DNA from 3 places in the Rhizobium sp. AAP116 genome. Region 2 is predicted to be linked to each of the others. Evidence: riboswitches for the same ligand, from Rfam matches in the RefSeq annotation. Region 2 holds a riboswitch; each other region holds the start of a gene.
The links. Region 2 has a riboswitch for thiamine pyrophosphate ahead of thiC (phosphomethylpyrimidine synthase ThiC). Riboswitches for the same ligand answer to the same signal wherever they lie in the genome.

Region 1 (7,433 bases), on a different contig from region 2:
AGGCGGATTGCCGTCGAAGTCTCATCGCGCATCGGGGGCCTCCCGTTCACTTGCTTGACGCGTTCCAGGCGCTCCGAGGAGCGCGAGGAGGAGACACAGCATTCCGAGTAACAGAGCAAGTCCATCAGCATCCGTGCTGCGGTAGCTTCCCATGGACGCATAGATGAGGGCGGGTAGTGTCATGATGTTTTCCGAGCCGAACAGGGCGACTGCTCCGAGATCTCCCAAGGAAAGTGCCATGGAAAAGGCGAGCGCGGTCAGAAATGGCCGTTTCAGCTCCGGCCAGTCGACGCGGCGCAGACGCTGAGCGACGGACAGGCCAAGGCTTTCGGCAAGGCGCCCCGTGCGCGCCCGGTGCTCGCGATAGGCCGGCTCCAGCACGCGCACGGCAAACGGCAGGGCCATCAGGGCATTGATGCCGGCGACGACCAAGGGCGCGAAGCTTGCGATCTCACCGCTCGATCGGAGCGCGAGAAACCAGCCGGTGGCAAGCACGCTCGTCGGGATAAGCAGAACCAGCGATGAGAGCGAGGCAAGCGCGATCGACATGAGGCGATTGCCGACATTCCGGTTTCGCTGCGTGTCGATTTCGGTCCTTGCTGCGACCGCGCCAAAGGCAAGCAGTGTCGCCGTAACGCCTGACACGAGCGCTACCAGCAGGCTGGTCAGAGCCGCCTGCTGGAACGTCGATTGCGATATCAGCCGAGCGAGGTCTGCCTGTAGTCCCGAGACGACGACCTGGCCAAGCGGCAGGATGAGAAAGAGGCCGGCCAGCGAGAGCAGCAGCGCGTCGATCAAACGGACGAGCGGGCGTCGGCCATCGAAACGAGGGAAACGGCGCCCGCTTGTGACACCGGTGTCGGAGGCTGCGGGCAGCAGGCTGAGGCCGATGAGGATCACGCCGGTGACCGTGATCTGCAGCAGTGCCAGCGATACGGCGCGCTCCGGATTGAAGTCGAAGCGCAGAGCCTGGTAGATGGCGACCTCGATTGTCGTTGCAGCAGGCCCCCCGCCGAAGATCAGCACCAGCGTGAAGCTCGTCACGCAGAGCATGAAGATCAGCCCCGCGGCCCCCGGGATGACGCGCGCCAGGACAGGCCACTCGATGAAGCGGAAGGTGGCGATCGGCGAGAGGCCGAGGCTTGCCGACATCCGCCAGTATTCGGCCGGCACGCGCTCCAGGGCAGACAGCATCAGTCGTGTGGCAAGCGGCAGGTTGAAAAAGACATGGGCAATCAGAATTCCGGTCAGGCCGTAGACCGAGATGGGCTGCAAGAGACCGAGGCCTCCCAAGGCATCGTTGACGATGCCGTTGCGGCCGAAAATACCGATCAGCCCCAGTGCGCCGATCAGAACGGGAAGTCCCATGGGAACCGCCATCAGACGGATCAGCCAGATTCGTCCGGGGAAAGCCGGCTGTCGAGCAAGCGCGCTGACGACAGGCAAGGCAAGCCCGACGGAGAGGAGCGTCGACAGGAAGGCCTGCCAGAGGGTGAATGACAGCACCGAACGGACGACTGGATCGCCGAAGGCCTGCAGAATGCCGACGGTCATTCTCCCGGCGAGCAGTGCGGTCAGGGCGATGCCGACGAAGGCCGCCACTGCCAGCAAAACCAAAAGGCCGCCCGCGAGTGCGGGCAGCCTCTGACGTTTCGACTGGTGAAGCGGTCGGAGCATCCGGTGTTACTTCAGCGTCATGGCCTTCAGCCACTCGTCGATCCAGGCCTGACGGTTGGCCGCAACTTCGGCCGGGTCCATCAGGAAGGTGGTCTTCGGCTGGACGAGCTTGCCGAAGGCGTCCGGCAGGGGCTCTGATGTGGCGGCGACCGGCATCATCCAGTTGTTGGTGGGGATGGTGTCCTGGAAGCCGGGCTGCAGCATGAAGGCGAGGAACTGGCGGGCGAGTTCCTTTTCCGGCGCCGTCTTCAGAAGGCCTGCGACCTCGATCTGGATATAATGCCCTTCGGAGAACTCGGCCGCCTGATAGCGGTCGGTCTCTTCGGCGACCATGTGATAGGCCGGCGAGGTGGTGTAGGAGAGGACCATCGGTGCCTCGCCCTTGGTGAACAGGCCATAGGCTTCCGACCAGCCTGGCGTGACGGTCAGGACACGGTCCTTGAGCTTGGCCCAGGCTTCCGGTGCCTGGTCGCCATAGACCGACTTGACCCAGAGCAGCAGGCCGAGACCCGGCGTCGAGGTGCGCGGATCCTGGATGACAATCTTTTGGGCCGGATCGCCCTCGACGAGATCCTTCAGGCTCGTCGGCGGGGTCTTGATGACCTCGGTGTCGTAGATCACGGCGAAATGGCCGTAGTCATAGGGCAGGAAGACATCGTCGCTGAAACCGCCCGGCACCTTCACGGCCGAGGCATCAACGCCATGCGCTTCGAAGAGACCGGTCTGCTTGGCTTCCTCGACGAGATTGGTGTCGAGCCCGAGAACGACGTCGGCCTTGGATGTCTCGCCTTCCAGCTTCAGGCGGGTCAGAAGCGCCACACCATCGGCGACGCCGACGAAGTTGACGGTGCAGTCGCAGGTCTGTTCGAAGGCTTCCTTGACCTTTGGGCCGGGACCCCATTCGGAGACGAAGCTCTCATAGGTGTAGACGGTCAGCGTCTTGCCGGCGGCCAGCGCCGGGGAGACAAAGCCGAGGATCGCAGCGGAGACGCTGCCGATGAGCATGGAAACAGTACTGGGTCGCATCGCGCCCTCCTCGTTGGTGTCATTGCTGTCGGGATAGGGCGCCTGATGTCGTCGCGTCTAATCCCTCCGCCGGTGTTAACCGGATCAGGTTCCGCGGGTTGGCGTGACGCCTCTCAGCCTTCCCGATCGCGTGAGATCGCAAGGCACCCCGTTAGAGCAAGCCTGAGATAGCGCGCAGGCGAGCTGAGCGCAAGGGTGCAGGGTGCAAGGTGTGGCGTGCGATGGGTCGCGCCGTTCACTGTCAGGAAACCGTCAATAGCCACGTGATAAGGGGAAGGCATTTATCATGATGGCGTGATGCGTATGGCGAAGTCGCAGTCGAATGAAGGGCTCGGAATGGACAGGTTTGTCGCCGAGGTCGAAGGCAGCCTCCGGCGGCAGCTCGGAATGGCCGTCGACAGCTTCTGGCGATCATCCGTCCGCAACCGCATCTTGGCCTTCGCCTTTGCGCTCGTGGTGGTGATCCTGGCGACTGCCTATGGCACCGTGCTTCTCAACCAGTGGAACGCGCCCTTCTACAACGCATTGGAACGGCGTGACCTGCCGGCCTTTCTTCTTGAACTGCGCCACTTCGCGATGATTGCGGGCGCCCTGCTGGTGCTCAATGTCGTGCAGGCCTGGCTTAACCAGATGACCGCGCTTTCCATGCGCGAGGGCCTGTCGCGCGATGTCGTCGACCAGTGGTTGAATGGTGCGCGGGCCTATCGGCTCTCCGTGTCGAGCCCGCTCGGGGTCAACCCCGATCAACGCCTGCATGAGGATGCGCGCAAACTCGCGGAAATGACCACGTCTCTGTCTATCGGGTTGTTCAATGCGACGATCCTGCTGGTCAGCTTTATCGGGGTGCTGTGGAGTCTTTCCAGCGACTTCACCTTTCAGATCGGTGAGACCCGTTTCCAGATCCCCGGCTACATGGTCTGGGGCGCGCTTATCTACGCGCTTCTCGCATCGCTGCTCAGCCAGGTGGTCGGGCGCAGCCTTTCGAACCTGAATGCCGAACGTTATGCCCGGGAGGCCGATCTGCGTTTCTCGCTGATGCGTGCCAATGAAAACCTGGAGGCGATTGCGCTTGCGCATGGCGACGAGACCGAACGCCGCCACATTCATCAGTCGCTCGACGGGGTCCTCATCTCGATCCGTCACCTGGCTCTGGCCTTGACCAATCTCACCTGGGTGACAGGAGGCTTCGGCTGGCTTGCCATCATCGTGCCGATCCTGATCGCCTCGCCCGCCTATTTCGCCGGCACCATCACGTTCGGCGGTCTGATGATGGCGGCCGCGGCCTTCACGCAAGTCTATTCGGCGCTTCGCTGGTATGTCGACAATTTCGGGGCCATCGCCGACTGGCGTGCGGCGCTGATGCGGGTGACGGTGTTTCGCGCCGCCTTGACCAGCATGGACGACAGACAGAACAGCGCCGGTGAAGTGGAGCTGACGCGCAGCGAGGATGGCACGCTGAGACTGGAAGACCTGGAAATCCGCACCCGTGTCACAGCAGAAGGCTCCGAAGCGGCGTTTCGTTTTCGTCAGCGCGCGGTGATCATCGCGGCGGGGGACCGCGTGATGATCAATGGCGATCAGGGCGTTAATCGCAAGCTATTGTTCCATGCCATGGCCGGGCTCTGGCCCTTCGGCAAAGGTAGGATCGCCCTTCCGGCCGAGTCGGACATCATCTTCGTGCCGCAATCGGGTTATCTGCCGGAGGGCAGGCTGCGCAGCCTGCTCGCCTATCCCGTCGCCTCGGCGCGTTTCACCGATGCAGACATGACGGGCGTGCTTCAGCTCGTGGGACTGGCCGAGTTGGCCGGCCGTCTCGACGAGCGAGCCCGGTGGGAGCGAATCCTGGACAAGGACCAGCAGATGGCGCTGTCCTTTGCCAATATCCTGCTCAGAAAGCCGCGCTGGCTGGTCTTGCATGATGTGCTGGAAGCTTTGGAGCCGGAAACCGAGAGCCGGCTCATGAACATCCTGTCGACGGAACTTGCGGGGACGACCCTGATCTACCTGGGACGTTCCATGGCTTTCGCCACTGCCACCGGTGCGCGAGCGTTGCATCTGGAGAGATCAGGAGAGATGCGGGCCTGAAGCCGAAAGCCGGAGAGCCTCAGCCCTCCAGTTCTTCACGCAGCATTTCGAGCTCCAGCCATTCCTCTTCCATGCGCGTGATGTCGGCACGCAGCTTTTCCATTTCGGCGGCGAGCTTGTTGAACGTCGCCGGGTCCTTGGTGAAGAGGTTGGGATCGGCCATCCTGGCTTCGCGCGCGGCGATCTCCTTCTCGGCCTTTTCCATTTCCTTCGGCAGGTTTTCGAGCGCGAATTTCTGCTTGAAGGAAAGCTTGCCCTTGCCCTTCGATCCGCCATCGGCGGACTTGCCGCCCGAGGCTTCCTGCGCCTTGGCCTTTTCGGCCTTTTCAACGCGTTTGCGTTCGTCCTCGACGCCCTTGCGCTGGGCGAGCATGTCGGAATAGCCGCCTGCATATTCGATCCAGCGACCGTCGGGCGCGTCGGGGTTGGCCGGTGCGATGGTCGAGGTCACGGTGCGGTCGAGGAAGTCACGGTCATGGCTGACGAGGATGACCGTACCAGTATAGCCGGCGACGATTTCCTGCAGCAGGTCGAGTGTCTCGATATCGAGATCGTTGGTCGGTTCGTCGAGGATCAGGAGGTTCGAGGGCTTTGCCATGATCCGCGCCAGCATCAGGCGTGCGCGTTCGCCGCCCGAGAGGTTGCGGATCGGGGTGCGAGCCTGTTCCGGCTGGAACAAAAAGTCCTTCATGTAGCCGGTCACATGCTTCTGCTCACCATTGACCAGAAGGTTGTCACCCCGGCCGTCGGTCAGGTAGTGGGCGAGCGTATCGTCGGGATTGAGATCCTCGCGCTTCTGGTCGAGAACGGCGATCTCCAGATTGGTGCCGAGCTTCACCAGGCCTTCGTCCGGTTCCAGCTGGCCCGTCAGCATCTTCAGAAGCGTCGTCTTGCCGGCGCCGTTCGGGCCGATCAGACCGATGCAATCGCCGCGATGGACACGGATCGAGAAGGGCGCAACGATTGCCCGATCGCCGTAGGTCTTGATGACCTTATCAGCCTCGATGACCAGCTTGCCGCTTTCCTTGCCTTCCGTCGCCGATGCCTGAATCGTGCCCTGTGGGCCCTTGTGTCCGCGGTAGTTGGCGCGCAGAGCCTGCAGATTGCCAAGGCGGCGCATATTGCGCTTGCGGCGTGCGGTGACGCCGTAGCGTAGCCAGTGTTCTTCGCGCTCGATCTGGCGACCCAGCTTGTGCTGTTCGATCTCTTCCTCTTCGAGCACCTGGTCACGCCATTCCTCGAAATGGGCAAAGCCGCGATTGAGCCTTCGCGACTGGCCGCGATCGAGCCAGACGGTGGCGGTCGAGATCTTTTCGAGGAAACGACGGTCGTGTGAAATCAGGACAAGCGCGCTGCGGCTCTTCGACAATTCGCCTTCCAGCCATTCGATGGTCGGCAGGTCGAGATGGTTGGTCGGCTCGTCGAGCATCAGGATGTCTGGCTCGGGCGCGAGCACGCGGGCAAGGGCTGCGCGGCGGGCTTCCCCACCAGAGAGACGGGTCGGATCTTCCTGGCCGGTCAGGCCGAGATGTTCGAGCAGGTAGGTGACGCGATAGGGATCGTCGCCCGGTCCCAATCCCGCCTCGGCATAGGCCTGGACCGTTGCATAACCCGCAAAATCAGGCGCCTGCTCCAGGTAGCGGATGGTCGAGGACGGATGGCGGAAAACTTCGCCGGACTGTGCTTCGACGAGGCCGGCGGCAATCTTCATCAGCGTTGATTTGCCAGAACCGTTGCGGCCGACGAGGCAGATGCGGTCGCCAGGCTCCACCTGCAGGCCAGCACCGGCAAGCAAAGGCGTTCCGCCGAAGGAGAGTTGGATATCGTCAAGTTTCAGAATGGGAGGCGCCAAGGCTTCAGGCTCCGGAAAGATCGTAGGGGCGGGCAAGCAGGATCGCCCGGCCGCGGGACAGTGAGACCGAGATCGGTCCTTCGGCGATGTTGGATATCGTGCGCGATGAGCCGAAGGGCAAACTGAAGTCCTGCAAAGGATAGCGTGCGTTGCGGATCGTCAGTCCTTCGAGCGTGGTGAAGCCGAGCACCGAGAAAAGCGCGCCTTTGGGCATTTCGAGAGCCAGTTCGCTGTCCTCGGCGAAGGGATAGGCCTCTTCCTCGCCAGAGGTCAGGACCACCTCGTAACCGTCTTCGACCAGGCCGAGGGCGTTCAGATAGTGTTGCAGCGCGTGATCGGACCGTTCGCCGCCGAGTGCGCCGACGAAGATCAGCCGGCTGGCGCCCCGCGCGATCGCTTCCGCGACTGCGATCTCCCCGTCAGTGACGGCCTTTGCCGCCGGATAGCTGTGGCGTTCCACGGTCGGAAAACGGGCGATCAATTCGCTGTCGCTGCTGTCGAAGTCTCCGACCCAGAGCTCTGGAGTGACGCCCAGGTTCACTGCATGGCGCATGCCGCCATCGGCCGCGATCACGCGGCTTCCTTCGGTCAGCGCCCGCAGGCGGTCGGTAACGGCGAGGCTTCCGCCGAGAAGAAGGGTGAAAGAGGTCGAGGTCATGCGCCAGCCCTTAGCGCATCTTCGCCAAAAAGGGAAAGGCGAATGCGTCGCAGACTGCGCTTGGCTGCTTGTCGAACGGCTCCCCGGACCTGCCGTTTCAGGCACGGTCCGGGTCGAGCGATTTCAGCGCTTCTT
Region 2 (10,785 bases):
GGCGAGATTGACGGCGTCCTGACCGGTCAGCGAGTCTGCGACCAGCAGGATTTCATGCGGCTTGGCGCGAGACTTGATCTCGGCCATTTCCATCATCAGCGGCTCGTCGATATGCGTACGGCCGGCGGTGTCGAGGATGACCACGTCATGGCCGCCGAGCTTCGCGGCCTGGACGGCGCGGCTCGCGATATCGGTCGGCGACTGGCCGGCGATAACAGGCAGGGTATCGATGCCGGTCTGCACGCCGAGCTGACGCAGCTGTTCCTGGGCGGCCGGACGACGCGTGTCGAGCGAGGCCATCAGGACCTTCTTCTTGTCACGATCCGTCAGCCGCTTGGCGATCTTGCCCGATGTCGTCGTCTTACCCGAGCCCTGCAGACCGACCATCATGATGACAACGGGAGCTGCGGCATTGAGGTCGATCGACACACCTTCGGTGCCAAGCATCTCGACCAGCTCGTCATGGACGATCTTGACGACCATCTGCCCGGGCTTGATCGACTTCAGGACCGAGGCGCCAACAGCCTTTTCACGAACCTTGTCGGTGAAGGTGCGGACCACCTCGAGAGCAACATCGGCCTCAAGAAGGGCACGACGGACCTCGCGCAGAGCAGCCGAGACATCCGCCTCGGACAGTGCGCCACGGCCGGTCAGTCCATTCAGAATGGAGCCAAGACGGTCCTGGAGGTTCTCAAACATCGGCTCTTCCTTGCATGGTTCGGGGAACCCCAAACCTCGGTCTTCTCCGCGCGGAAAACAAGACGCAAAGCCAAAAAGCACCCGAGGGCGCAACGCGCTGTCGGGTGTTGACCTCCGGGATCTCTTTATACCTGTTCGGGTCCCGGTCGGCGGCTCGGAGTGCTCGTCTCTTCGCAGATTGTGGCGGATAAACAGGAAAACGGTCGGGAAGTCAAGCAAAGCCCCGATTTTTCGGGAGATCCGCTGCATCCAGCAATCTGTGGCGGGCCTATTGCCGTAGAATTGACAAAACCACATATGGGTAAGCCATGAACAGACGCAGCTTTCTCAAATGGTCGGGCTTCGGCCTCGTTGCCGCAACACTCGGAGGTCTCGGCTTGCGCGAGGCCCATGCGGGCAACCGCTATTATTCCGGTCCGATCTCCGACCATTTCGACGGCAAGGTGTTCTTCAACCCGGGCGGCGAAGAGCCACGTGGCTTCTCCGATCTGCTCCGCTGGCAGTTCGGCGGCGGCAAGATCGAGTGGCCAAGACCGGCCCAGGCTGCCGATGTCGTAACGGCGAAGCCGGAATCCCGTGTCGAAGACAGACGGCTCGTCGTCACCATGGTCGGCCACGCGACGCTTCTCATCCAAACGGCCGGCCTGAACATCCTGACCGATCCGGTCTGGTCGGAACGCGCAAGCCCCGTCTCCTTTGCCGGACCGAAGCGCAACAATCCGCCGGGCGTCACCTTCGACGACTTGCCAAAGATCGACATCGTGATCGTCACCCACAATCACTACGACCATCTCGACACTGCAACGCTGAGGCGCCTCTTCAGACGGGACAATCCGCGCATCGTCACCACCCTCGGCAACGACACCATCATGCGCGACGACATGCCGGGCATGGTGGCTGATGTCATGGATTGGGGTGACCGGGTCGAGATCGGTAAGGGTGTGGCCATCCATTGCGAGCCCTGCCATCACTGGTCGGCGCGCGGTATGGGCGACCGGCGCATGGCGCTCTGGGCAGCCTTCGTCATCGAGACGCCAGGCGGCAAGATCTATCACATCGGCGATACCGGCTATGCCGAAGGAAAGCACTATCGCGAGATCAAGGCAAAGCATGGCGACATCAGGATCGCCATCATGCCGATCGGCGCCTACGAGCCGCGCTGGTTCATGAAGGCGCAGCACCAGAACCCGGAAGAAGCGATCGAAGGCTTCCGCTTGAGCGGCGCGGCCTTCGGCATAGGCCACCATTTCGGCACGTTCCAGCTGACCAATGAAGGCATCGACGATCCGCCGAAGGCACTCGGCGTAGCCATGTCTGCGGCCGGCATTAGCAATGAGCGCTTCAAGGGATTGCGACCCGGCCAGCAGTTCGAGGTGCCTCTCACAAACGCTTGAGGGCCAAGATCCCCAAGAGACAAGAGCCGCGTTGACACGGCTAACGCTTTTGGCCAGACTTAATGCATTCACCAGGGGTGTCCCGACAAGGGGCTGAGATTTCGCTACGCCAAACCGCAAGGGACAAGCAGCGCGATGACCCGTTGAACCTGATCCAGTTCATACTGGCGTAGGGACGGTGCGAGCGCTGCAAAAACGACGATTCGGAATCCGAATCCCGTGGCGTCTTTCCATCATTCCGGCTGACATGACTGGGTCTCCAACCTCAACACTTGGAGCTCCATGATGAACATTGCCCCGCATTTCGACAGGCCCGACGTCACCACCGGTCCGCTTCCCGCCTCGACCAAGATCTTTCTGCCCGGAGACATCCATCCGGACATTCGCGTACCCCTGCGCCAGATCACCCTGCACCCAACCTCCGGCGAACCGCCTGTGAATGTCTATGACGCATCGGGACCCTACACCGATCCGCAAGCCACTATCGCAATCGATCAAGGCCTCACGCGGCACCGGACAGCCTGGGTCCAGATACGCGGCGATGTCGAGGCCTATGACGGCCGCGCGATCAAGCCCGAAGACAACGGCTTCGTCTCTGCCGACAAGATGACCCCGGTGTTTCCCGTGAAACATCAACCCCTTCGCGCAACGGGCGGCAAGGCCGTCACACAGCTCGCCTATGCCCGCGCCGGCATCATCACGCCGGAAATGGAATTTGTCGCGATCCGAGAAAACCTCGGCCGCAAGGCAGCGAAGGAAGCGCTTGTCCGTGACGGTGAAAGCTTCGGCGCCGCTATCCCGGATCACGTCACGCCGGAATTCGTCCGCCAGGAGATCGCCTCAGGGAGGGCCATCATCCCCGCCAACATCAACCATCCCGAACTCGAACCGATGATCATCGGCCGGAATTTCCTGGTGAAGATCAACGCCAATATAGGCAACTCGGCCGTCACCTCTTCCATGGCCGAGGAAGTCGAGAAGATGGTCTGGGCGATCCGCTGGGGAGCCGACACGGTCATGGATCTCTCGACCGGGCGCAACATTCACAACATCCGCGACTGGATCCTGCGCAATTCGCCTGTTCCGATCGGCACCGTGCCGCTCTACCAGGCGCTGGAGAAGGTCGGCGGCATTGCCGAGGATCTGACCTGGGAGGTCTATCGCGACACGCTGATCGAACAGGCCGAGCAGGGCGTCGACTATTTTACCATCCATGCTGGCGTGCGGCTGCATTACATCCCGCTGACCGTCAACCGCGTCACCGGCATCGTTTCACGCGGTGGTTCGATCATGGCCAAGTGGTGTCTGCATCATCACAAGGAAAGCTTCCTCTACGAGCATTTCGAGGAAATCTGCGACATCTGCCGCGCTTACGATGTCTCCTTTTCGCTGGGCGATGGCTTGCGTCCGGGCTCGATTGCCGATGCCAATGATGCCGCCCAGTTTGCCGAACTCGAAACGCTGGGTGAGCTGACGCAGATCGCCTGGGCTAAGGATTGCCAGGTGATGATCGAGGGCCCCGGCCATGTTCCCATGCACAAGATCAAGGAGAACATGGACAAGCAGCTGAAGACCTGCGGCGAGGCCCCCTTCTATACGCTGGGGCCGCTGACGACCGATATTGCACCCGGCTACGACCACATCACCTCCGGCATCGGGGCAGCGATGATCGGCTGGTTCGGCACGGCGATGCTCTGCTATGTCACGCCGAAGGAGCATCTGGGCCTGCCCGACCGCGACGACGTCAAGGTGGGTGTCATCACCTACAAGATCGCGGCACACGCTGCCGATCTCGCCAAGGGCCATCCGGCAGCGCAGCTACGCGACGATGCGCTTTCCCGCGCCCGCTTCGAATTCCGCTGGGAAGACCAGTTCAACCTGTCGCTCGATCCGGAAACCGCGCGCTCCATGCATGACGAAACCCTGCCGAAAGAGGCCCACAAGGTCGCGCATTTCTGCTCGATGTGCGGACCGAAATTCTGCTCGATGCGCATCTCGCATGACATCCGCGCCGAGGCTCAGAAGGAGGGCCTGACCGCCATGGCGGAGAAATACCGCGCCGGCGGCGATCTCTACATGACGTCGGACGAGATCGAAGCGCTTGAGGCGGGGGAACGGTCATGACCGTTCTGGTGAAGGGGGCGGGCGTGGCCGGGCTTGCCACCGCGGTTGAACTGGGCCGAAGGGGTGTCCCTGTCGAGGTCGTGGAGCGCCGGGCCGATATCGGGCTTGGCGCCTCACATTGGGCGGGCGGCATGCTCGCCCCCTATTGCGAGCGGGAGGCGGCGGAAGAGATCGTGCTGACATCAGGCCTTTCCGCCGCCGACTGGTGGGACGAGGCCGTGCCCGGTCTCGTCCAGCGCCAGGGCACGCTGGTGCTGGCCAATCCGCGCGATCTCGCCGACCTCAAGCGCTTTGCGACCCGCACGCGCGGCCATCGCTGGCTGGGCGAGCAGGAGATCGCAGACCTTGAGCCGGATCTCGCCGGGCGTTTCGGCAGCGGCCTCTTCTTTTCGGAGGAGGCCCATCTCGATCCCCGCCAGGCCTTGCGGGGTCTTCATCAGGCGGCGCGGAAGCTCGGTGTCTCATTCCGCTTCGGGGAAGAGGCCGGTGATGCGGGAGGCTATGCGAGCGTCGTGGATTGCCGGGGACCACAGGCGATCGGTGAGATCGACGGATTGCGCGGTGTGCGCGGCGAGATGCTTTATCTGGAAACGGCCGAGGTGAGCCTCTCCCGTCCCGTGCGTCTGCTGCATCCCCGCCACCCCCTCTACATAGTACCGCGCGGCAACGGGCTTTTCATGCTGGGCGCGACCATGATTGAGACTGACGATGACGGACCGATCACGGCGCGCTCGATGATGGAGCTGCTGAACACCGCCTATGCGCTGCACCCGGCCTTTGCCGAGGCGCGCATCGTGGAAACCGGCACCGGCATCCGCCCGGCTTTCCCGGACAATGTGCCCCGTCTCATCGAAACCTCCGAAGGCCTGGCAGTGGCCGGCATGCACCGCCACGGCTTTCTGCTGGCTCCAGCCCTGGCGCGTGAGGCGGCGGACAGGCTCACGACCACACACGCAACCGCGAGAAGGAGGAGCGCATGAAGCTCACCGTCAATGGAGAAGCCCTGGAGCTGGATGCGGGCAACCTCGCCGATCTGCTCGCCCAGCTCGACTACGAGGGCGACTGGCTGGCAACCGCCGTGAACGGCGAGCTCGTCCATCGCGAGGAGCGTGCCGCCCATCCTTTGAACGATGGCGACCGGATCGAAATCCTCTCGCCCATGCAGGGAGGCTGACATGGCCCTGGAACTCTATGGCAAGACCGTCTCCTCGCGCCTGCTGCTCGGCACCGCGCGCTACCCCTCGCCCGCGATCCTGGCGGAGGCGGTGCGGCGATCGAAGACCGAGATCGTCACCGTGTCGCTGCGCCGGGAAACCGCAGGCGGCAAGGCGGGCGGGGCCTTCTTCCAGCTGATCCGCGATCTCGGCGTTCGGGTTCTGCCCAACACCGCCGGCTGCCACAGCGCCCGCGAAGCGGTGCTAACGGCAAAGATGGCGCGCGAGGTCTTTGGCACCCACTGGATCAAGCTCGAGGTGATCGGCCATCACGACACGCTGCAGCCGGATGTTTTCGAGCTGGTGGAAGCGGCGAAGATCCTTGTTGCCGAGGGCTTCGAGGTTTTCCCCTACACCACAGACGATCTGGTGGTCGGCGAGAAGCTGCTCACCGCCGGCTGCCGGGTGCTGATGCCCTGGTGCGCGCCGATCGGCAGCGCCATGGGGCCGCAGAATCTGCCGGCACTCAAATCCATGCGGGCGGAATTTCCCGATGTGCCGCTGATCGTCGATGCCGGCATCGGTCGTCCCTCCCATGCGACTGTTGTGATGGAACTCGGCTATGACGCCGTGCTGCTCAACACCGCCGTCGCCAGCGCCGGCGATCCGGCTGATATGGCCGAGGCCTTTGCCAAGGCGATCGAGGCGGGGCATATCGCCCATCAAGCCGGCATGCTGGAACCGCGCGACATGGCCGTGCCATCCACCCCCGTCATCGGAAAGGGGGTTTTCGCATGAAGCTCGATCCCTTCTACCTCATCATCGACAGTGCCGCCTGGATCGAGCGGCTGGTGCCGCAGGGCGTCAAGCTGGTGCAGCTGCGGATGAAGGACGCCAATGAAAACGTGCTTCGCCAGCACATCCGCCGCGCCAAGCAATGCTGCGAGGATCATGGCTGCCAGCTCATCGTCAACGACTTCTGGCAGATCGCCATCGACGAGGCCTGCGACTTCGTGCATCTCGGCCAGGAGGATCTGGCAACGGCCGATCTCGCAGCGATCCGCAGCGCGGGCATCAAGCTCGGCCTCTCCACCCATGACGAGGCGGAGCTCGAAACGGCGCTCGCCGCCAAGCCTGATTATGTCGCCCTCGGCCCCGTCTATCCGACGATCCTGAAGAAAATGCCCTGGGCACCGCAGGGTCTGGAACGGCTGACCGTTTGGAAGAAAAAGATAGCTCCCCTGCCCCTGGTCGCGATCGGCGGGCTTCGCCCCGACCGGCTTCCCGGTGTCTTTGCAGCACGGGCCGACAGTGCGGCGGTGGTAACAGACATCACCTTGCATGCCGATCCCGAGGCGCGAACCCGGGAATGGCTTGAAGTGACCGAGCCATGGCGTTGACCATGGTTGCGCGGTTTTGGTCGCTCTACTGGTAATTTGGCTGTATTTCCGCCATATAGGCTGAAAGTGCAGTTGTATGGAGTGACGATGTCGGATCGGGTCGAATTCGCTAGGATGAACGGGCTTGGCAACAAGATCCTGGTCGTCGACATGCGCGGTCGCACCGACCGGGTGACCCCGGCTGCCGCAGTCGCGCTCGCCGCCGAACAGGCAACGGCCTTCGACCAGATCATGGCCATCCATGATCCCAAGGTCGACGGCACGGACGCCTATATCGACATCCTGAACTGCGATGGCTCAAAAGCCCAGGCCTGTGGCAATGGCACCCGCTGTGTGGTGCAGGCGCTTGCCAGCGAAACCGGTCGCAAGAGCTTCACCTTCCAGACCATCGCCGGCATCCTGAACGCCGTAGAGCATCCGGATGGCACGATCTCCGTCGACATGGGCAAGCCAGTCTTTGCCTGGGACAAGATCCCGCTCTCGGAAGAATTCCACGACACCAGCCGCATCGAGCTGCAGATCGGTCCGATCGACGCGCCGATCCTGCATTCGCCCTCGGCCATGTCGATGGGCAATCCGCATGCTGTGTTCTGGGTCGATCGCGACCCGATGACCTATGACCTGGAACGTTTCGGGCCGCTCCTCGAAAACCATCCGATCTTCCCGGAAAAGGCCAATATCACGCTGGCCCAGGTCACCTCGAAGACATCAATGGTGACACGCACCTGGGAACGCGGCGCCGGCCTGACGCTTGCCTGCGGGTCTGCTGCCTGCGCCGCTGGCGTGTCTGCTGCGCGCACCGGCCGCACCGAGCGCAAAGTAACGATCACGGTGGCGTCGAGCCCCAATCGCGGCACGCTGACCATCGACTGGCGGCCAGACGACAAGGTCGTGATGACCGGTCCCGCCGAATGGGAATGGTCGGGCACGGTCGATCCGGCAACCGGTGACTGGCAGCGTGACGAGAGCGTACAGGCCGAGGCCGCCACCCCGTGACGCCTGAGCAAAAAGGCGCCGTCGAGGTCATCACCTTCGGCTGTCGCCTCAACACCTATGAATCCGAAGTCATGAAGGCCGAAGCCGCCAAGGCCGGCCTCGACAACGCGATCCTCGTCAACACCTGTGCGGTCACCTCGGAGGCCGTGCGCCAGGCCCGCCAGGCGATCCGCCGGGCGCGCCGGGAGAACCCGGGAGCCCGTATCATCGTCACCGGCTGTGCTGCCCAGACGGAGGCGCAAAACTTCGCTGATATGCCCGAGGTCGACGCCGTCCTCGGCAACGAGGAAAAGCTCAAGGCTGAGCACTACCGCCGCCTGCCGGATTTCGGTGTCTCGGCGGAACAAAAGGTGGCCGTCAACGACATCATGAGCGTGACCGAGACGGCACCGCAGATGGTGGCCCATATCGACGGCCATGTGCGCGGTTTCCTGCAGGTGCAGAATGGCTGCGATCACCGCTGCACCTTCTGCATCATTCCCTATGGCCGTGGCAATTCGCGCTCCGTGCCGATGGGCGCCGTCGTCGAGCAGGCGCGCAAGCTCGTCGAAAATGGCTATCGCGAGGTGGTGCTGACCGGAGTGGATGCGACGAGCTATGGCGCCGACCTGCCCGGCAATCCGACGCTTGGCCTTCTCGCCAAGACACTGCTGAAGCAGGTGCCGGAAATCCTGCGCCTGCGCCTGTCCTCGATCGACAGCATCGAGGCGGACAGCCATCTCTTCGACCTGATTGCAGACGAGCCGCGTTTCATGCCGCATCTGCATCTGTCGCTGCAACATGGCGACGACATGATCCTGAAACGCATGAAGCGGCGGCATTCGCGCGCCGACGCGATTGCCTTTGCCGAGCAGGTCCGGCGCCTGCGCCCCGGCTTTGCCTTCGGCGCCGACATGATCGCCGGTTTCCCGACGGAGACCGAGGAGATGGCAGCAAACTCCGCGCGCCTTGCCGAGGAGATCGGCATCGCGCACCTGCATGTCTTTCCCTACAGCCCCCGCCCTGGCACGCCGGCAGCGCGCATGCCGCAGCTGGACCGGGCACTCGTCAAGGCGCGTGCCGCAGACCTTCGGGCCGTCGCCGATCAATTGCAGGCTATCCATCTCGCCTCGCGTGTCGGGACCCGGCAGAAGCTGCTGGTCGAGCGCAACGAAATGGCGCATACGGAAGACTTCACCCTCGTTGCAGCGCCCGGCATGAACCCTGGCAGCCTCGTCGAGGTCTCGATAGGCGGCCATAACGGTCGCCATCTGACGATTGTATCGGCAGCGGCTGACGCGGCTGCCTGAGAGACGGAATAGAGTGACCATGGCCCTCGGCTTCATCAAGAAAGTCTTCACCTTCGGCAAGGAGAAGCCGGCAGAAACGCCCGCAGCACCGGCGGAGCTGACGGCCGAGGAGAAGGCTGCGATCTATGCCGAAAGCGAGCCGAAAGATCGCGACGAAGATTTAGTCGTGGCCAAGGACCCGGTTCTCGCAGAAGAGATGGAAACGGCCGGCGGACCGGCGGACGATCTGTCGCCCGAAGATCTCTCAATGGTGCCGCTAGACCTGCTCGAGGCCGAAGCCGAGGAAGACGAGGCCGAAGCTCAGGCAGTGACGGCCGACGAGCCAGAGGCAGAAGGTGAATCCACAGCCGTCTCGGATTCTGTATCGGAGCCAGTTGTCCCCGTCCTGCCCAAGGGTTTCGCCACCGCTGAGACCAGGGCGCCAGAACCCGAAGCCCCTGCCCCGGCAGAGAAACTGAGCTGGTTCCAGCGCCTGAAGGCCGGCCTCTTCCGCACCTCCTCGCAGCTGACGAGCCAGATCACCGCGCTCTTCACAAAGCGCAAGCTGGATGACGAGACGCTCGAGGAGCTGGAAGACCTGCTGATCCAGGCCGACCTTGGCGTCGAAACAGCCCTGCGCGTCACCGACACGCTCGCCTCCGAGCGCTACGGCAAGGATGTGACCGGTGAGGACGTCACCAAGATCATGGCGACAGAGATCGTCAAGGTGCTGAAGCCGGTCGCCAAGCCACTGGCCCTTGATCTCAGCCACAAGCCGCATGTCATTCTCGTCGTTGGTGTGAACGGAACCGGCAAGACGACAACCATCGGCAAGCTGGCCGCCAAGCTGTCGGGCTCGGGTCTCAAGATTATGCTCGCCGCCGGCGACACCTTCCGTGCGGCCGCCATCGAGCAGCTGAAAATCTGGGCAGACCGCACCGGCTCGACCTTCATCGGCACCAAGCTCGGCGCCGATGCCGCAGGCCTCGCCTATGAAGCCTTCGAGAAGGCCAAGGCGGAAAAATCCGATGTCCTGATCATCGATACCGCCGGCCGGCTGCAGAACAAGACGGAGCTTATGGCGGAACTCGAAAAGATCGTCCGCGTTCTCGGCAAGCTGGATCCGGATGCGCCGCATACGGTGCTGCAGACGCTGGATGCCACGACAGGCCAGAACGCCCTGCAGCAGGTCGAGATTTTCCGCAATGTGGCGGGCGTCAACGGCCTGATCATGACCAAGCTCGACGGCACGGCGCGCGGCGGCATCCTGGTTGCCATCGCGGCAAAACACAAACTGCCCGTCTATTTCATCGGCGTCGGCGAAGGCATCGACGACCTCGAACCCTTCGAGGCGGAAGACTTCGCCAGCGCCATTGCCGGCATCGCGCGCTGAGCGCCGGAAACATTAGGGAACGACATCATGTCGGAGACATCCACCGATACCCAGGCCTCCAAGGCAGAAAAGCAAAACCCCGTGTTGAAGATGGCGCTCGAACTCGGGCCGCTCCTGATCTTCTTCTTCGGCAACCTGCGCGGCGAATGGCTGGCCCGGACATTTCCGGAGCTGACAGCGATCGGCGGGCCGCTGTTGATTGCAACCGCCCTCTTCATGGCCGCAACCATCCTCTCGCTGATCATTTCGAAGATCGTCTTCAAGCACCTGCCGGTCATGCCCTTTGTCTCGGGCATTGTCGTCCTGGTCTTCGGCGGCCTGTCGATCTGGCTCCAGGACGACACCTTCATCAAGATG
Region 3 (10,785 bases), on a different contig from region 2:
GGCAAAAGACCTGATGTCCAGAGTTTCCAGGCGACATAGACGAGGTAGGCGGCACCCAGGAATTTCAGGATCAGGAAGGGCGTCACGAAGGTTTTCGCCAAGACGGACAGCCCGAGGATGACGGCGGTCAGATAGACGAGATCGCCGAGGATGAGCCCGAGCCCCATGAAGAAGGTCGGGCGAAATCCGGACCCCAGCGCCCGCGCGACGATGGCGGTCATGCCGGGTCCCGGGATGGCGGCGGCAATGAACAGCGCGCCGCAATAGGCGATGATGGTCGTCAGTGTCATGGAGGTCCTCCGCTCGCACTCAGTTCTATTGATTTTAAGAGCAATGGGAAAGCGCCTGGATTACGGCTCTTGCGCAAGATCCACGGCGATAGACGCGGCACAAACCCTGGCGCCGGATGTCGCCTGCGACATCGTTGGCGTGGCCGTACCATGACGGCCGCCGTCGTCGCGATCGTGCGTTTCCGGCGGACTTGTCTCGATGACACGATCTCGTTTGCGGTCGCTGGCGGACACGCATAATCCTGTAGGACCTCTCGGAGAACGCGCCTGTGCCCAGCCTCCCCATGCTTTTCGCCTTTGCCCTGATCTGCCTGGGCATGGTGCTGACACCGGGGCCGAACATGATCTATCTCGTCTCGCGCTCGATCTGTCAGGGGCCGATGGCGGGCCTCGTTTCGCTGGCGGGAGTGGCCCTCGGCTTCGTCGTTTATGTGCTGCTGACGGCGCTTGGGCTCACGGTCCTGCTGTTTGCAGTCCCCTTTGCCTATGACCTGCTCAAATTTGCCGGTGCTCTCTATCTGGCCTGGCTGGCCTGGCAGGCGCTGAAGCCCGGCGGCCGCTCGCCCTTCCAGGTCCGCGACCTGCCCGCCGACAGCAATCGAAAGCTCTTCCTGATGGGCTTCGTCACCAGCCTGCTGAACCCGAAAGTCGCCGTGCTCTATCTCTCGCTGCTGCCGCAATTCATCGATCCCGCTGGTGGCAGCGTGTTGATCCAGTCCCTGGCGCTCGGCTTCACCCAGGTGGTGATCAGCGTCACGGTCAATGGTTTGATCGCGCTCTCTGCCGGCTCCATCGCCCTCTTCCTGGCCGGTCGCCCCCTCTGGATGGTCATCCAGCGCTGGCTCATGGGCACGGTGCTCGCGGCTCTCGCCATCCGCATGGTCACGGAAGCGCAGCGTTGACGATCAGAACATCGGCCGCATGAAGCTGCGTGCGTAACGCAGGATGCAACGGGTCTCCTCGGCATAGGCGAAGGCCGCCTGGCACTCGGCATCTGCCGCCATCGCCGCGCGGTAGGCCTCATAGGTCGCGAGCGACGGAAAGCTGAACAGCGCGAGCGCGATGTCGTTTGCCCCTTCATGCGGCAGGAAATAGCCGTGGTGCTTGCCGCCGAGCCGATTGACCAGCGGGATCCAGAGGGCCGCATAATGCTCGAACTCCTTGAGCTTGTAGGGATCGATCTCATAACGCAGGCTGCAGGTGATCATGTCAGGCCTTTCGGGTTCCGGGCAGAAGATGTCGTGGCGTGAGGTTGAGGGTTGTACCCACGGCGGCAAGCAGGATCGCCGCGCCGCCCAGCGCCTGTCCGGGCGTCAGCACATGGCCATAGGCCAGGATATCCACCAGGATGGCGACGACAGGGTAGAGGAAGGAGAGCGTGCCCGTCAGCACGACCGGGAGCTTCTGGATCGCCGAATAGAGGAAGGCATACATCACCCCGGTGTGCACAACCCCTATGGTCGCCACCATGGCCCAGCTCTGCGGCGAGTTCGGCAGGGCATTGAAATCGGCGAGGGGCGCAAGGATGACGATACCGGTAAGAACCTGGACAAGGGCGATGACATAAGGCGACGTGCTGCGCAGCCGCCGGGTAACAAAGGCGGCCACCGCATAGCAAAAGGCGGCCGCAAGCGCGAGCAGGATGCCTGTGAGATATCCCTGGCCCGCATGACCGCTGAGGGATGTTCCGCTCACTGTCATCGCCAGCATTCCGGCGAAGGCCAGGCCCATCCAGCCGAGTTTGGCGGCGCCCACGCGCTCCCCGAGGAACAGCGCTCCGAGGCCGACGAGCATAAAGGGCTGAAAATTGTAGACGATCGTCGTGACAGAGATCGAGGCCAGCGGATAGGCCGAAAACAGCAGCAGCCAGTTCATCACCAGCGCCACACCGCCACCGGCCGCGATCAGGATACGCCTCGCATCGAGGCTAGACCCGGAAAAGGCCCTCAGGTGAAAGCAGAGCAAGGCGAGAACCGGAGCGCCGATCAGGCAGCGGAAGAAGACCACGTTGTAGGGGCTTTGGCCCGATTGCAGCACGAACCAGCCGATCGTGCCGGACATGACCATCGCAAAGGTCATGTCTAAGATTCCGCGCTTCGTAACATGGTTCATGGTCGATCTCCGAGTTTTCCGCAGTCTATGCCTGGAAAGTCGGGATTTCCTTTGCGCAAATTAGGTGTAGTCTCGCATCTGCGGAATTATGCGCAGGAGATCGGCGATGAATCCTAATTTTCCTCAAGTGCCGGATACGGCAGACCGCAAAATCGTTGACGCCCTCGCGCACGATGCTCGGCTGTCGCTGAAAGAACTGGCAGCACGCGCCGGTCTTTCGTCACCCGCCTGTTCCGAGCGTCTGCGCCGTCTGGAAGAGCGTGGCGTTCTCTTAGGCTATGCCGCAGACGTGTCTCTCGATGCTCTCGGCTATCCGTTGCAGGCCATCATGCGCGTGCGTCCGCTGCCGGGCATGCTGCATATCGTCGAGAAGATCATTCTGGAAACGCCAGAGATCATCGAGTGTGACAAGATTACCGGTGACGACTGCTTTGTGTGCCGCGTGGCCGTGCGCAACATGGCCGATCTCGACCGGGTCCACGACCGGATCACCGAGAAGGCGCAGACCAATACCGCAATGGTCAAGTCCACGCCCCTCAAGCGACGTCTGCCGCCGGTCCTGTGATAAGCACTAGAAATCAGCCATCGGTGACAACATGCTGGGAGTCGGGATGTCGGATGGCTGAAGCCCTCTGACCATCAGGGCGCAGGATCCGTCGTACACTCTGGCGTTCCCGCTCCATTCGAGACGGTCTGTCGGGAAGAATACCTCGATGCGGTCGTGCGGAACACTCAATGCGCCGCGGATCTCTGACATCGACGGTATCTGGCGGGCGGCGATATCGAGCATTTGCAATGTGCCGCGACGGAGCTTCCAGGCAAGGATGGTGTTGAAGCTGGGCAGGTAACTCAGCCTGATCTGCGGATCGAGCGCGGCATTGAGCAGAAACATTTCGGACTGGCGCACAACGGAAAGCTGACGAGAGACAGGCTCCCGATCGGCGAGGATCCTCAAGACAAGCGCAACATCGTCCTGGTTTTCCAAGTCGATTTCCCGCGCCTCGGCGTCCGCAGGCACCGTTTGTGTGACCTCGCCGCAGAAGCAGCATTGCGGCACAACTCGAAAACCATAGTCGTGATAGAGTTCCGGCTTGTCGGTTAGAAGAAAGCCGGCCTCGAAACCCTGTTTGTCTACCCAGGCAAAGGCGCGCTGCATCAGATCGCGATAGAGCCCTTGTCCACGAAACGCAGGGCGAACGGCACCCGATTGAAACCCAGCCGCCTTGACGACACGCCCTTTTATGAAAAGCGGTATGGAAAACACTGAGAAATTGGCAACGCAACGGCCAGCGCCGTCGAAATAGCCAAAGGGCATCGAGGACGGATCTGGCCCGCCGAAGCGGCTCTGCAGCCCGATGTCAATGCCGAACACGTCCTGCAGCAGGTCCGCGAGCGCTCGGAAGGCGTTCGGATCTTCGAAATAGCCTTCCCTGAGCGTCAGCGTTTCCAGCATTGGATTCCTACACCCCCGTCGATCCGAACCCGCCGGCACCGCGCGCCGTGTCGCTCGTCTCGGTCACTTCGGTCACGCGCACCTGCGTCACCGGTGCGATAACCATCTGGGCGATCCGCATGCCGCGGGTGATGACGAAATTCTCCTGGCCGAGATTGATCAGCAGCACCTTCACCTCGCCGCGATAGTCGCTGTCGATGGTGCCGGGTGTGTTGAGGCATGTCACGCCGTTCTTGAAGGCCAGACCCGAGCGTGGGCGGACCTGGGCTTCGAAACCTTCAGGGATTTCCATGATGAAGCCGGTGGGCACCAGCGCCCGCGCGCCCGGGGCAAGCGTCAGCGGCTCTCCATCGGACACCGCTGCCCTCAGATCCATTCCCGCCGCTCCTGCCGTTTCATAGGCGGGCAGATCAAGCCCTTGCCCATGCGGCAGACGCTTGAGGTTGAGCACGGGGCCGAGGATGTCGGTGCGGATGGCAGCCATGGCGAGATTCCTTTGTTTGTCGCGCTCAATTGCATATTGGCCGTCGAAACGCTAGATAACCGCCCGACCAGAAGGACTCCTGAGATATGGCTGAAACGCTCGCCGAGGCGGTCTCCCGCCGCCGCACCTTTGCTATTATCGCGCACCCGGATGCGGGTAAGACGACGCTGACCGAAAAGCTGCTGTTGTTCGGCGGCGCCATTCAGCTTGCCGGTGAAGTCAAGGCGAAGAAGGATCGCATCCAGACCCGGTCGGACTGGATGAAGATCGAACGCGAGCGCGGCATTTCGGTCGTGACCTCGGTCATGACCTTCGAATATGAAGGCCATGTCTTCAACATTCTCGATACGCCTGGCCACGAAGACTTCGCCGACGACACCTATCGCACGCTGACGGCAGTCGACGCCGCCGTCATGGTCATCGACGCCGCCAAGGGTATCGAGCCGCGGACCTTGAAGCTGTTCGAGGTCTGCCGCATGCGCGACATTCCGATCATCACCTTCATCAACAAGATGGACCGCGAAAGCCGCGACCCCTTCGAGATCCTCGACGAGGTCGAAGAGAAGCTGGCGCTGGACACGGCACCGATCACCTGGCCCGTCGGCCGTTCCAAGACCTTCTGCGGCTCCTATAATCTGGCCAACAACACCTATCGGGGCGGCGATGCCCAGGTCGAGCCGCTCAAGGTCAACGGTCCGCAGAGCGTGGCGGAGAACCTGCCCGAAAACGAGCGCCAGACCTTCATCGACGAGCTCGAACTCGCCCGCGAAGCCTGCCGGCCCTTCGATCGCCAGAGCTTCCTCGAAGGCCACATGACGCCTGTCTTCTTCGGCTCTGCACTGCGCAACTTCGGTGTCCGCGACCTCATTAATGCGCTGGGTGCCTATGCGCCCCCGCCGCGCGACCAGGTGGCTGACACCCGCACGGTGCATGCCGCCGAAGATAAAATGACCGCCTTCGTCTTCAAGATCCAGGCCAACATGGACCCGAACCACCGCGACCGCATCGCTTTTGCCCGCATCTGCTCCGGCAAGCTCGAGCGCGGCATGAAGGCGCGCCTGGCCCGCACCGGCAAGCAGATGGGCCTGACGGCGCCGCAGTTCTTCTTCGCCTCGCAGCGTCAGCTGGCGGATACGGCCTATGCCGGTGACGTCGTCGGCATCCCGAACCACGGGACGCTCCGCATTGGCGACACGCTGACCGAAGGCGAAAACCTCGTCTTCCAGGGCGTGCCGAACTTCTCGCCGGAAATCCTGCGCCGTGTGCGGCTCGAAGATGCGATGAAGGCGAAGAAGCTGAAGGAAGCCCTGCAGCAGATGGCGGAAGAGGGCGTCGTGCAGCTCTTCTCGCCTGAAGACGGCTCGCCGGCCATCGTCGGCGTCGTCGGTGCACTGCAGCTCGACGTCCTGAAGGAGCGACTGCAGGGCGAATACGGTCTGCCGGTGTCCTTCGAAATGTCGCGCTTCTCCGTCTGCCGCTGGATCTCGGCCGAGAACAAGGACGATCTGGAAAAGTTCATGACCCAGCGCCGTGGCGACATCTGCCGGGATCTCGACGGCGACCCGGTCTTCATGGCGCAGGACCAGTTCTCGCTGCGCTACGAGTCCGAACGTTACCCCGCGATCAAGATGGTCGCCATCAAGGAGTATCACGTCGCCAAGGCGGCGTGAATTTGGTCGCGGGCGGTGACGGTCGTGCCGTCGCCGCCGGGTCGGCTTATTCTGCCGCCTTGATCCGCAGTCTCTGGGATGCGTCGAATTCCACCCTCAGCTGCTCATAACTCGCAATCGTCGGATGGGACGTCTCCAGCGGATGCGCGTGCGTCGCCGTGATCACGGCGACATCTGCCCCTGCCGCTTCTCCGGCTCTGACGCCGGCCAGCACATCCTCAAACACCAGGCAGCGCGATGCAGCGACACCGAGCCGCTCTGCACCGAGCCGGTAGCCGGCCGGATCAGGCTTGCCGATCTTCACGTCTTCCGCCGTCACGATCTGCAGCGGCTGTGGCAGGCCGGCAGCCCCGATACGGGCGCGGGCAAGGGCTGATGGAGCCGAGGTCACGATCGCCCAGCGTTCGGCGGGCAAGCTTTTCAGAAAGTCGATGGCGCCGGGGATCGGCATGATACCGTCGAGATCCTCGATCTCGCCGCGCTCCACCTCGAGCGCTTCCTTCACCACATCGATGCCGGGCAGGTTCAGGGCGCTGATGGTGTCGATCCCGCGCTTGCCATGCATGGTCGGCAGGAAGGTTTCGAGATCCAGACCGTGCTTCAGTGCCCAGAGGCTCCAGACGCGCTCGGCAGCGGCGATCGAATTGAGCAGCGTTCCGTCCATGTCGAAGAGAAAGCCATCATAGGAGCGGTCGAAAAGGCGGTCTGGCGCGTGATGCAAGGCAATCTCCTCGGGTCGGTTGGATATCCCGGCCTCCCTAGCGGCTCTGCTCGTCGGCTGCAAACGCTGAATGGGAATGACGAGAGACCCAGGTGACAGGAACGATGCTGTCGCATAGTCTGGCGCCTGAGAGACAGGGGCGTCTGGCGCAAGCCGGGCTGAGAAGCACCCTTTGAACCTGAACCAGATCATGCTGGCGGAGGGAGTCGCTCGGGTGTCGCGCCAGATATATCCGCGCTGTGCCCGCTGCGTCTCCGCCGCCTTGGGAGACGCAGACATGAGATCATCCATCATCCGCAACGTGCTGACCATCGCCGGCTCCGACCCTTCCGGTGGGGCGGGCATCCAGGCCGATCTCAAGGCCTTTTCGGCCCGCGGTTGCTACGGAATGGCTGCTATCACGGCGCTGACGGCGCAGAACACGACGGGCGTCTCGGCCGTCGTGCCGCTCGATCCCGGTTTTGTCGCCGAGCAGATCCGCATGGTTTTTGCCGATGTCAGGGTCGATGCGGTGAAGATCGGCATGATCGCCAATGTTGGCATTGCCTCGGCCGTCGCCGAAGCGCTGAAAGCCTATCGCGGCATCCCTGTTGTTCTCGATCCCGTCATGATCGCTAAGGGCGGCGCATCGCTGCTTGATCCGGATGCGGTCGCGGCCTTGACGGAGGACTTGTTGCCGCTCGCGACGCTCCTGACGCCGAACCTGCCGGAGGCTGCAGCCCTGCTCGGTGATCCCGAGGCTTTCGACCGCCGCATCATGGAATCCCAGGCCATCAGGCTGACAGCACTCGGACCCCGGGCTGTGCTGCTCAAGGGTGGCCATCTGGCAGGTCCGGAAAGCCCGGATGTGCTGGTTGCGGATGGCCAGGTGACCTGGTTCGAGGCGGAACGGATCCTAACGCGCAATACGCATGGCACTGGCTGTTCTCTGTCGAGCGCGCTCGCTGCCGAATTGGCAAAGGGGCTGGAGCCACAGGAGGCCGTGCGTGTTGCCAAGGCCTGGCTGGCGGAGGCTGTTCGGCGTTCCGATGCGCTGACCGTTGGTTCAGGACATGGGCCGGTGCATCATTTCCACGCGCTCTGGCCGGCGCCTGCACAGACTTGATCTCTGAGGCGGTGTATGCAGACAAAAAAGAAAACCCGGCGCTGGAGACGCCGGGTTGAAGTGAACTTGACTGCGTGGGGTTAATGATCGGCCTTGATAAAGGTTCCGTTCTGCAGCTCCTTCATCGCCTGCATCAGTTCTTCCCGCGTGTTCATGACGATCGGACCATGCCAGGCGACTGGCTCCTTGATCGGCTTGCCGGTGACCAGCAGGAAGCGGATGCCCTGATCGCCGGCCTGAACGGTGATCTCGTCGCCGGTGTCGAAAACGACAAGCGTCCGGTTGCCAGAGAGGTCGCGGATGTTCAGCTCTTCGCCCATATATTCCTTCTCGACCTTGACGCCGAAGGGCTTGGACGCGTCCCGGAACGAGCCGGAGCCTGCAAAAATATAGGCGAATGCCGAGCGATAGGTATCGACCGGGAAAGTCTTGCGCTTGCCCGGCGGCACCGAGATATCGAGATAGACGGGCTCGGCAGCGATGCCGTCGACCGGGCCGCTCTTGCCCCAGAAGTCGCCACAGATGACGCGAACCGACGTGCCGTCATCATCGATGACCACAGGGATCTCAGGCGACTTGATGTCCTGGTAGCGTGGCTTCGTCATCTTAAGCGACGATGGCAGGTTGGCCCAGAGCTGGAAGCCGTGCATGCGGCCGGCGAAATCGCCCTTCGGCATTTCCTGATGCAGGATCCCGCTGCCCGCCGTCATCCATTGCAGGTCGCCTGCGCCCAGCATCCCCTGGTTGCCCAGGCTGTCGCCATGCTCGACGGTGCCGGCCAGCACATAGGTGATCGTCTCGATGCCGCGATGCGGATGCCAGGGGAACCCGCGGACGTAGTCCATCGGCTCGTCGTTGCGGAAGTCGTCCATCATCAGGAAGGGGTCGGTCATCGAGGGATCGCCGAAGCCGAAGACGCGGTGCAGCTTGACGCCGGCGCCTTCCATGGTCGGCGTGGCGCGGCTCTCATGCTTGACAGGGCGAATGGACATTGGCGGACCTCCTCGGGGAACGGGCTCGTTGCTTGGGAAGCAATATAGGCGAGAGAACCATGGCACGCAGGCCCGCCGGGCAAAACGCAGTGTTCACTTTTGTGCCAGTCGACAGCAGGAAGAATGTTGCACTGCCCGACAAAATTTTGTCATGAAGGATGCGATGTTTGCAAATCATTAGTCTATCGGGCGAAGACTACCGAAGATTCGCAGTCGGTCGATGGACCTGGGGCAGAATTCATATGTGTCGTTGGGCAGCTTACCGTGGTGTTCCGATCTTCCTCGAGGAGCTGGTGACCTCGCCTGCGCATTCCCTTATCGAGCAATCGCATTGCGCAACCCGCGCCAAGACCGCCACCAACGGCGATGGCTTCGGTCTCGCCTGGTATGGTGACCGCCCCGAGCCGGGCCGCTTCCGGGATGTGCTGCCGGCCTGGTCCGACTGCAATCTGAAGAGCCTCGCAAGCCAGATTCGCTCGCCGCTGTTTCTCGCGCATGTCCGCGCTGCAACCCATGGCGCCACCCGCCGCGACAACTGCCATCCCTTCGTCCAGGGGAACTGGTCCTTCATGCACAACGGCCAGATCGACAATTTCGATCGCATCCGCCGGCCGATGGAAGGCATGCTGGACGATGAGCATTTCCATGCCCGTGTTGGCACGACCGACAGCGAACTGCTCTTCCTGCTGGCCCTTCAGTTCGGATTGCGTGAGCGCCCTATCGCGGCCATGAGCGAGGCCGTCGGCTTCGTCGAGCAGATCAGCTTGCATCTGACCGGCACCGCCCGCATCCGCATGACGGCTGCCTTTTCCGATGGCAAGACGCTCTATGCCGTGCGCTACTCGACGGACGAATATGCTCCAACGTTGTTTGCAGCGCCCATGGGGCCGAAGGGCAGCTTCTGTCTCGTGTCGGAGCCGCTGAACGACGAGACGGATACCTGGGTGGAAATTCCCGCAGGCAGTGCCGTGATCCTCAGCGAAAACGGTCTGGATGCCGCCGAGTTCAAGCCTGACGTCGAGCGCACACGGGTCGAGCAGATCCGTCAGCCGGCGATGGCTGCGGTCTGATCACAGCTTTACTCGACGATGCCGAGTTCGGCGCGCAGCTTGCGGGTCAGCGACGCACTGACCGTGCGATAGGAGCGGGTGAGATACTCCATAAGGTCGGCTTCGCCGAGCTCGCTGTCTGGTTCGACGCTGACCCATTTGCGCTTGGCGAAATAGGGCGCCTGTGACACGCCTCTGAGCGATGTCAGGATCTCGAAGCTTTCTTCGCTGACCTTGAACGTCAACCGGCTTTCACTGTTGGTGAGCAGCGCAAAGACCTTGTCTCCGACCTTGGCGACACGGCTGTCCCATTGGTCGACTTGCGTGGTGCCGGCGAAACCTTGGACAAAGGCGTCGAAGCCGGATCGCGTAAAAAGGCTCATGCGCCGGTCCCGCCGATCTGGGTCGCGATCCAGAGTGCCAGCCGTTCCGCCACTTCGTCCTTGGAAAGGTCCGGCCAGGCCTCGACCCCGTCGCGGGAAATCAGCTTCACCCGGTTGCGATCGCCCCCCATGATGCCGGTCTCGGGCGAGACATCATTGGCGACGATTAGGTCGGCACCCTTGCGCTCAAGCTTGGAGCGGCCGTTTTCCTCGACATTCTGGGTCTCTGCGGCAAAGCCGACAACGAGCCGTGGGCGCTGAGGATGATGGCCGACGGTCTTGAGGATGTCAGGGTTTTCCGTGAGTTCGAGCGGCGGCGGCGCCTCGCCGGGCTGCTTCTTGATCTTCTGCTCCGCCGAGGACGCAACACGCCAGTCGGCGACGGCGGCAACCATGACGGCGATGTCGGCCGGAAGTGCCGAGAGCACGGCATCGCGCATCTCCTCGGCCCGCTCCACATGCCGCGTCTGAACGCCCACGGGATCGGCAATGGTTACGGGGCCGGAGACCAGGGTAACCTCGGCGC

Region 1: linked by a shared signal. The riboswitch ahead of thiB (thiamine ABC transporter substrate binding subunit) and the one ahead of thiC (phosphomethylpyrimidine synthase ThiC) in region 2 are both predicted to bind thiamine pyrophosphate.
Region 3: linked by a shared signal. The riboswitch ahead of thiD (bifunctional hydroxymethylpyrimidine kinase/phosphomethylpyrimidine kinase) and the one ahead of thiC (phosphomethylpyrimidine synthase ThiC) in region 2 are both predicted to bind thiamine pyrophosphate.

Annotation. Positions count from the first base shown of each region.
Region 1 covers NZ_LJIB01000021.1:10-7,442, reverse strand. Annotated here, with positions in the region: gene thiQ (thiamine ABC transporter ATP-binding protein) at 1-32, opposite strand, end outside; gene IP85_RS12890 (thiamine/thiamine pyrophosphate ABC transporter permease ThiP) at 22-1,677, opposite strand; gene thiB (thiamine ABC transporter substrate binding subunit) at 1,684-2,682, opposite strand; TPP riboswitch at 2,748-2,864, opposite strand; gene IP85_RS12880 (ABC transporter ATP-binding protein/permease) at 3,001-4,788, shown strand; gene IP85_RS12875 (ABC-F family ATP-binding cassette domain-containing protein) at 4,808-6,640, opposite strand; gene IP85_RS12870 (thiamine diphosphokinase) at 6,645-7,298, opposite strand.
Region 2 covers NZ_LJIB01000020.1:117,489-128,273, reverse strand. Annotated here, with positions in the region: gene ffh (signal recognition particle protein) at 1-699, opposite strand, end outside; gene IP85_RS12805 (MBL fold metallo-hydrolase) at 1,008-2,093, shown strand; TPP riboswitch at 2,157-2,287, shown strand; gene thiC (phosphomethylpyrimidine synthase ThiC) at 2,379-4,217, shown strand; gene thiO (glycine oxidase ThiO) at 4,214-5,197, shown strand; gene thiS (sulfur carrier protein ThiS) at 5,194-5,391, shown strand; gene IP85_RS12785 (thiazole synthase) at 5,393-6,169, shown strand; gene IP85_RS12780 (thiamine phosphate synthase) at 6,166-6,771, shown strand; gene dapF (diaminopimelate epimerase) at 6,859-7,767, shown strand; gene mtaB (tRNA (N(6)-L-threonylcarbamoyladenosine(37)-C(2))-methylthiotransferase MtaB) at 7,764-9,056, shown strand; gene ftsY (signal recognition particle-docking protein FtsY) at 9,076-10,428, shown strand; gene IP85_RS12760 (septation protein A) at 10,456-10,785, shown strand, end outside.
Region 3 covers NZ_LJIB01000033.1:16,565-27,349, reverse strand. Annotated here, with positions in the region: gene IP85_RS18890 (LysE family translocator) at 1-290, opposite strand, end outside; gene IP85_RS18885 (LysE family translocator) at 575-1,192, shown strand; gene IP85_RS18880 (NIPSNAP family protein) at 1,196-1,498, opposite strand; gene IP85_RS18875 (DMT family transporter) at 1,500-2,402, opposite strand; gene IP85_RS18870 (Lrp/AsnC family transcriptional regulator) at 2,530-2,967, shown strand; gene IP85_RS18865 (GNAT family N-acetyltransferase) at 2,974-3,855, opposite strand; gene dut (dUTP diphosphatase) at 3,863-4,339, opposite strand; gene IP85_RS18855 (peptide chain release factor 3) at 4,426-6,009, shown strand; gene IP85_RS18850 (HAD-IA family hydrolase) at 6,056-6,730, opposite strand; TPP riboswitch at 6,856-6,952, shown strand; gene thiD (bifunctional hydroxymethylpyrimidine kinase/phosphomethylpyrimidine kinase) at 7,020-7,835, shown strand; gene IP85_RS18840 (pirin family protein) at 7,916-8,827, opposite strand; gene IP85_RS18835 (class II glutamine amidotransferase) at 9,070-9,897, shown strand; gene IP85_RS18830 (MmcQ/YjbR family DNA-binding protein) at 9,906-10,259, opposite strand; gene coaBC (bifunctional phosphopantothenoylcysteine decarboxylase/phosphopantothenate--cysteine ligase CoaBC) at 10,256-10,785, opposite strand, start outside.